DNA from 2 places in the Bacillus xiamenensis genome. Region 2 is predicted to be linked to the other one. Evidence: a T-box and tRNA genes for the amino acid it is inferred to sense, from the RefSeq annotation. Region 2 holds a T-box; the other holds one or more tRNA genes.
What was found. The T-box of region 2 lies ahead of glyQ (glycine--tRNA ligase subunit alpha). A T-box ahead of a tRNA ligase gene usually reads a tRNA of that ligase, here a tRNA-Gly.
Positions count from the first base shown of each region.

Region 1: it has a tRNA-Gly gene. The T-box ahead of glyQ (glycine--tRNA ligase subunit alpha) is inferred to sense a tRNA for this amino acid. The anticodon was not compared.

Region 1 covers NZ_CP017786.1:1,531,440-1,534,835, reverse strand. Annotated here, with positions in the region: rRNA gene BK049_RS07730 (23S ribosomal RNA) at 1-619, shown strand, start outside; rRNA gene rrf (5S ribosomal RNA) at 680-795, shown strand; tRNA gene BK049_RS07720 (tRNA-Val) at 1,596-1,671, shown strand; tRNA gene BK049_RS07715 (tRNA-Thr) at 1,705-1,780, shown strand; tRNA gene BK049_RS07710 (tRNA-Lys) at 1,818-1,893, shown strand; tRNA gene BK049_RS07705 (tRNA-Leu) at 1,901-1,983, shown strand; tRNA gene BK049_RS07700 (tRNA-Gly) at 2,014-2,085, shown strand; tRNA gene BK049_RS07695 (tRNA-Leu) at 2,098-2,183, shown strand; tRNA gene BK049_RS07690 (tRNA-Arg) at 2,195-2,271, shown strand; tRNA gene BK049_RS07685 (tRNA-Pro) at 2,279-2,355, shown strand; tRNA gene BK049_RS07680 (tRNA-Ala) at 2,365-2,440, shown strand; rRNA gene BK049_RS07675 (16S ribosomal RNA) at 2,611-3,396, shown strand, end outside.
Region 2 covers NZ_CP017786.1:3,071,437-3,074,832, reverse strand. Annotated here, with positions in the region: gene glyS (glycine--tRNA ligase subunit beta) at 1-887, opposite strand, end outside; gene glyQ (glycine--tRNA ligase subunit alpha) at 880-1,767, opposite strand; T-box leader at 1,881-2,058, opposite strand; gene recO (DNA repair protein RecO) at 2,098-2,868, opposite strand; gene BK049_RS15635 (YqzL family protein) at 2,904-3,050, opposite strand; gene era (GTPase Era) at 3,198-3,396, opposite strand, start outside.

The DNA of each region.
Region 1 (3,396 bases), 1.5 Mb from region 2:
CGCCCAAAGGTTCCCTCAGAATGGTTGGAAATCATTCGCAGAGTGTAAAGGCACAAGGGAGCTTGACTGCGAGACCTACAAGTCGAGCAGGGACGAAAGTCGGGCTTAGTGATCCGGTGGTTCCGCATGGAAGGGCCATCGCTCAACGGATAAAAGCTACCCCGGGGATAACAGGCTTATCTCCCCCAAGAGTCCACATCGACGGGGAGGTTTGGCACCTCGATGTCGGCTCATCGCATCCTGGGGCTGTAGTCGGTCCCAAGGGTTGGGCTGTTCGCCCATTAAAGCGGTACGCGAGCTGGGTTCAGAACGTCGTGAGACAGTTCGGTCCCTATCCGTCGCGGGCGCAGGAAATTTGAGAGGAGCTGTCCTTAGTACGAGAGGACCGGGATGGACGCACCGCTGGTGTACCAGTTGTTCTGCCAAGGGCATCGCTGGGTAGCTATGTGCGGAAGGGATAAGTGCTGAAAGCATCTAAGCATGAAGCCCCCCTCAAGATGAGATTTCCCATTCCGCAAGGAAGTAAGATCCCTGAAAGATGATCAGGTTGATAGGTCTGAGGTGGAAGCGTGGTGACACGTGGAGCTGACAGATACTAATAGATCGAGGACTTAACCTATATTTAATGTGAAGCATGAACATTGTTATCTAGTTTTGAGAGAACATTCTCTCCATCAGGTTTGGTGGCGATAGCGAAGAGGTCACACCCGTTCCCATACCGAACACGGAAGTTAAGCTCTTCAGCGCCGATGGTAGTTGGGGGTTTCCCCCTGTGAGAGTAGGACGCCGCCAAGCTTTTCTAAGGATCAGTTCCGTTTGGAACTGGTCTTTTTTGTGTTTCTTGAAATTTGCTTCTGTATCTATTGAAAAGTGACAGGTTTCTCATTGCATTCTTGATAAATATTATTTCTTCCTCTACACTTTGATTTCAAAGCGGATAACATTGTTTTTAGCATCTAAGCCCGCAGTTCAACTTGTTAATGGTCAATCTCAAAAATATAAAATGTCTAAAAAGGATTCTCCCGTTCGGCAGCCAGACAAAGAAAACGGCAGTATAGTGCCAATAGAACATTAAGTTCCTCAAAGAGAGCACAGGTCATCTATTAATGAGAGGAGGCACAGGATGAGTTCGTACTAGCTTGTATCTCATGTTAAAACTTTAATAATGGTGCAAGTCCATCCAGCATTTGATGGAACAGAAAAAATGAGATAAGACGGTCTTTTGAAACCTAGTGATGGCGATCATCATTGATACGAAAATATTTTCTCGGAAAAATAAAATAATAAAAGAAATTGATCGCTGAGTCTGCTATATGCGAGGATATTCTGAATAGAAACAAACATATGACAGCTTTTGAAATGATGTTTTGACAACGGCAGAGCCTCATCAGAGCAAAAAAACATAAAAAAATGAAAAAAAGACTTTTAAAATGATAAGACAAGTGGTAAACTTCTTTAGGTGCCTTAACGAAGAGATGAAAGAAACAACTTTAAAATAAATTCAAAAATTATTTTAAAAAAGTCTTTACAAACAATATCTTATCGTTATATAATACTATTTGTCAGATCGAGAGACATTCGAAACGACACAATATGGAGGATTAGCTCAGCTGGGAGAGCATCTGCCTTACAAGCAGAGGGTCGGCGGTTCGAGCCCGTCATCCTCCACCATATTTATTCTTACATAATGTTAGGATAGATAAAGCCGGTGTAGCTCAACTGGTAGAGCAACTGACTTGTAATCAGTAGGTTGGGGGTTCAAGTCCTCTTGCCGGCACCACTTTCATATGGTAAGATAGACAAGTCGCTTTAAAAGCGAGCCATTAGCTCAGTTGGTAGAGCATCTGACTTTTAATCAGAGGGTCGAAGGTTCGAGTCCTTCATGGCTCACCATGTTCATGCGGGTGTGGCGGAATTGGCAGACGCGCTAGACTTAGGATCTAGTGTCTTTATGACGTGGGGGTTCAAGTCCCTTCACCCGCATAGCCAAATAACATAAAGAAATCCTGTAATGCGGAAGTAGTTCAGTGGTAGAACACCACCTTGCCAAGGTGGGGGTCGCGGGTTCGAATCCCGTCTTCCGCTTATACCATCCACGCCGGGGTGGTGGAATTGGCAGACACACAGGACTTAAAATCCTGCGGTAGGTGACTACCGTGCCGGTTCAAGTCCGGCCCTCGGCATTATGAAATAAGCGCCCGTAGCTCAATTGGATAGAGCGTTTGACTACGGATCAAAAGGTTAGGGGTTCGACTCCTCTCGGGCGCGCCATTAAGATCGGGAAGTAGCTCAGCTTGGTAGAGCACTTGGTTTGGGACCAAGGGGTCGCAGGTTCGAATCCTGTCTTCCCGACCATCTTTTTATGGGGCCTTAGCTCAGCTGGGAGAGCGCCTGCCTTGCACGCAGGAGGTCAGCGGTTCGATCCCGCTAGGCTCCACCAATATGATCTTTGAAAACTAAACAAGACAAAACGTACCTGTTAATTCGAGTTTTAATAAAAAAACCCTATGAAACATCATAGGTAGTCAGTCAAACTGACGAGGCAGGAAATGATCACATGCTAAGTTCGCTACATCGTGTAGCAACGCATGTGTGATATGCATCCTGCATACCTCGGAGAGTTTGATCCTGGCTCAGGACGAACGCTGGCGGCGTGCCTAATACATGCAAGTCGAGCGGACAGAAGGGAGCTTGCTCCCGGATGTTAGCGGCGGACGGGTGAGTAACACGTGGGTAACCTGCCTGTAAGACTGGGATAACTCCGGGAAACCGGAGCTAATACCGGATAGTTCCTTGAACCGCATGGTTCAAGGATGAAAGACGGTTTCGGCTGTCACTTACAGATGGACCCGCGGCGCATTAGCTAGTTGGTGAGGTAACGGCTCACCAAGGCGACGATGCGTAGCCGACCTGAGAGGGTGATCGGCCACACTGGGACTGAGACACGGCCCAGACTCCTACGGGAGGCAGCAGTAGGGAATCTTCCGCAATGGACGAAAGTCTGACGGAGCAACGCCGCGTGAGTGATGAAGGTTTTCGGATCGTAAAGCTCTGTTGTTAGGGAAGAACAAGTGCAAGAGTAACTGCTTGCACCATGACGGTACCTAACCAGAAAGCCACGGCTAACTACGTGCCAGCAGCCGCGGTAATACGTAGGTGGCAAGCGTTGTCCGGAATTATTGGGCGTAAAGGGCTCGCAGGCGGTTTCTTAAGTCTGATGTGAAAGCCCCCGGCTCAACCGGGGAGGGTCATTGGAAACTGGGAAACTTGAGTGCAGAAGAGGAGAGTGGAATTCCACGTGTAGCGGTGAAATGCGTAGAGATGTGGAGGAACACCAGTGGCGAAGGCGACTCTCTGGTCTGTAACTGACGCTGAGGAGCGAAAGCGTGGGGAGCG
Region 2 (3,396 bases):
GGCAGTAATTCCCCTTGTTCATTTTTCACAGGGAAATAGCGCTGATGCTCCTTCATTGTCGTGACCAGCACTTCTTCTGGCAATGCCAGAAACTCTTCTTCAAAAGAGCCAGATAGAACGGTCGGGTATTCAACAAGGTCGTTGACTTCTTCTAAAAGCTCAGGATCAACTGGAATGACCCAGCCTTTCTCAGAAGAAAGGGCATTTAGCTGCTCCATAATTTTTTGTTTTCTTTTATCTGAATCAGCAATCACAAACTGGTCAAGTAACGTTTGCTCATAAGAAGCAGGAGAGTCGATGCTGGCTGTCGTACCAAGGAAGCGATGTCCTCTTGTCTTGCGGCCGCTTTTCACGCCTGCAATTTCGACAGGAATGACCTCTTGCCCGAATAAACAAACGAGCCATTTAATGGGACGGATATAGCGTAAATCATTGCTTCCCCATCTCATGTTCTTAGGGAAGCTCAATGAAGCAGCAATATCACCTAACGCTGGTAAAAGGTCTTTGACTTGCTTACCTTCTTGAAACTTTTGGACATGGACATAATCCACACCTTTGATTTCTTTGAAATAAAGATCAGCTGTAGATGCACCTTGTCCGCGGGCAAACCCTTCGGCCGCTTTCGTCCAATTGCCTTCAGCGTCTTGCGCAATCTTTTTAGCTGGCCCCTTCGCTTCTTCTTTGATGTCCTCTTGTTTTTCTGCGACACCTTTGACAAGAACAGCAAGACGTCTTGGTGAATTAAATAACGCCACATCTTCGAATGAAATACGCTGCGTTTCAAACCATGCTTTTACTTTTTCACCTAGCTGCTTTGTGCTTTCTGGCATGAAACGAGCCGGCATCTCTTCTAAGCCGATTTCGAGTAATACATCTTGTTTATTCATGAGAAGCCGCCTCCTCTTTTAACATAGGGAATCCAAGTTTTTCTCGTTCTTCGTAATATGTTTTGGCTACTTTTCTCGCTAACTGACGTACTCTTCCGATATAGCCTGTTCTCTCTGTTACTGAAATAGCACCTTTTGCATCAAGCAGGTTGAACGTATGGGAGCATTTGAGCACATAATCGTATGCTGGATGCACAAGCCCTTTGTCCATTTGGCTATGCGCTTCTTTTTCATACGTTGTAAATAAATCGAACAGCATATCCGTATTAGAGGTTTCAAATGTATAAACAGAATGCTCGTATTCAGCCATTAAGAATAAATCTCTTACAGTAAAACCGTCTGTCCATTCAAGGTCAAACACATTTTCTTTGTCCTGGATGTAAGAAGCAAGACGCTCAATACCGTATGTGATTTCAACGGAAACCGGCTTACATTCTAAACCACCGACTTGCTGAAAATACGTAAACTGTGTAATTTCCATGCCATCCAGCCAAACTTCCCAGCCAAGTCCTGCGCAGCCGAGAGATGGGTTTTCCCAGTTGTCTTCAACAAAACGAATATCATGTTTCAATGGGTCTATGCCAAGTGCCTTCAATGATTCAAGATACAGTTCTTGAATATTGTCAGGTGACGGCTTAATGATCACTTGAAATTGATGATGCTGATAAAGCCTGTTTGGATTTTCTCCATATCTGCCATCAGCCGGGCGTCTTGAAGGCTCTACATATGCCACCTTCCAAGGCTCTGGCCCGATGCTTCTGAGGAACGTGTATGGACTCATCGTTCCAGCACCTTTTTCTGTGTCATACGCCTGCATTAATACGCAGCCTTCATTTGACCAATGCTTTTGCAGCGTCAAAATCATGTCTTGAATATTCAATGATCGCACCTCCATCTTTTTTACACCATCCGCTATGTATGGCGGGTGGGGATTAGAACCTCTTAAGAGAACACAAAAACTCCCGTCTCTATGCTCACAAGGTTCCTTGCAAACATAGGGACGAGAGTTTTTCCCGCGGTTCCACCCTATTTGCTGGTGTCGTAGCATCCAGCCGCTTTGTTTTACGTTGCTCAAGAATGCCTTTCGTTACGTGTCCATCCTTAGCTTACACCGTCCTAAGGTCGCTTTTATGGATTATACGTAAGTACTTCTTTCTGTCAATGCAACATATTTGATCTTAGATGATCTTACAAAAAGTCATGGGAGATGTCAACTTTTGTTTTCGCCATCCATTAGCTTTCTCATGGATTCCATCTGATTCATGAATTTTTTTGATTTTAAATAAAGGCCTGAATACTCGTCATAGTAGTGATCGAGCACTTGACGTATTTCTTGTTTCGTCTGCGGTTTCACATCAACCTGACCAAGCCTTGATAAATCAAAATAATGAAACAAACGGAGGAGCCTTGCAGCTGCTGGAGATAAGGGCAGTTTATAGGGATCTTTAGAAAAGCAATGCTCACAGATGAATCCGTTATCTCTAATCGAGAAATGGAACTGCCCTTCTTTTTGACCGCAGTGTACACATTGATCAAGCTCAGGCTTCAGCCCTATCACTGATAACATTTTGACCTCTACGATAAATAAAATAATATCAGCATCTGTGCCTTCATTGAGATGGCGCAATGATTGAAGAAGGAGCTCAAACAAGTAAGGGTTGGGCTTCTTTTCATCTGTTCCTTTATCGAGTAATTCTGTCATATATGCGGCATATGCGGTCAGAAATAAATCCTCCCGGATGGCCCGCATGCTTTCGATCATTTCACCTTGCTGGAGCGTTCCAAGTCCTGTTGATGATTGGATCAGGAAGGTTCCGTATAAAAACGGCTGGCTTATGGCTGACAGGCGGCTGTTAGCTTTTTTAGCCCCCCTTGCCATCACACCAATTTTCCCATGTTCTCTAGTGAGCAGCGTGACAATTTTGTTTGTTTCGCCATAATCTGTTGTTCTAAGGACGATTCCTTCAGTTTTAATGAGCATTTGTCTACACTCCGAGCGTTGGAGGGGGTCAAGAATTATAAGATTGGAAAATCAAGTCGTGCTACTATTTCTTCTTCAAGTACATCGGGTCTTTCCAGGTTCTCCTTTTCTAACTCTTTGAAAAGCAGATACGTGTCAACGCTTCCTGTTTGTGAAAATACGTTCCATGTAAAATTCAACATAAAAACCCCACCTTTCTTTATTAGAAGCAGCAACGCTACATCCAACATATTAATTTTATCTTGACCCGGCGACCTCCATTTCATGATAAACAATTTTTACTAATCGAACTGCACCATTGTCAGATTTCCCAACAAATACAGCGATGTTTAATATTCGTCTTCTCTAAAACCAAAATCACGAAGGTGAGTGGATTTATTACGCCAGTCCTTCTGAACCTTTACCCAAAGCTCCAAGTACACTTTTGAACCTAGAAGTGCCTCAATGTCTCTGCGCGCTTTTTGTCCCACTTCTTTTAATAAACTGCCGCGTTTTCCAATGACGATCCCTTTTTGCGAATCACGTTCT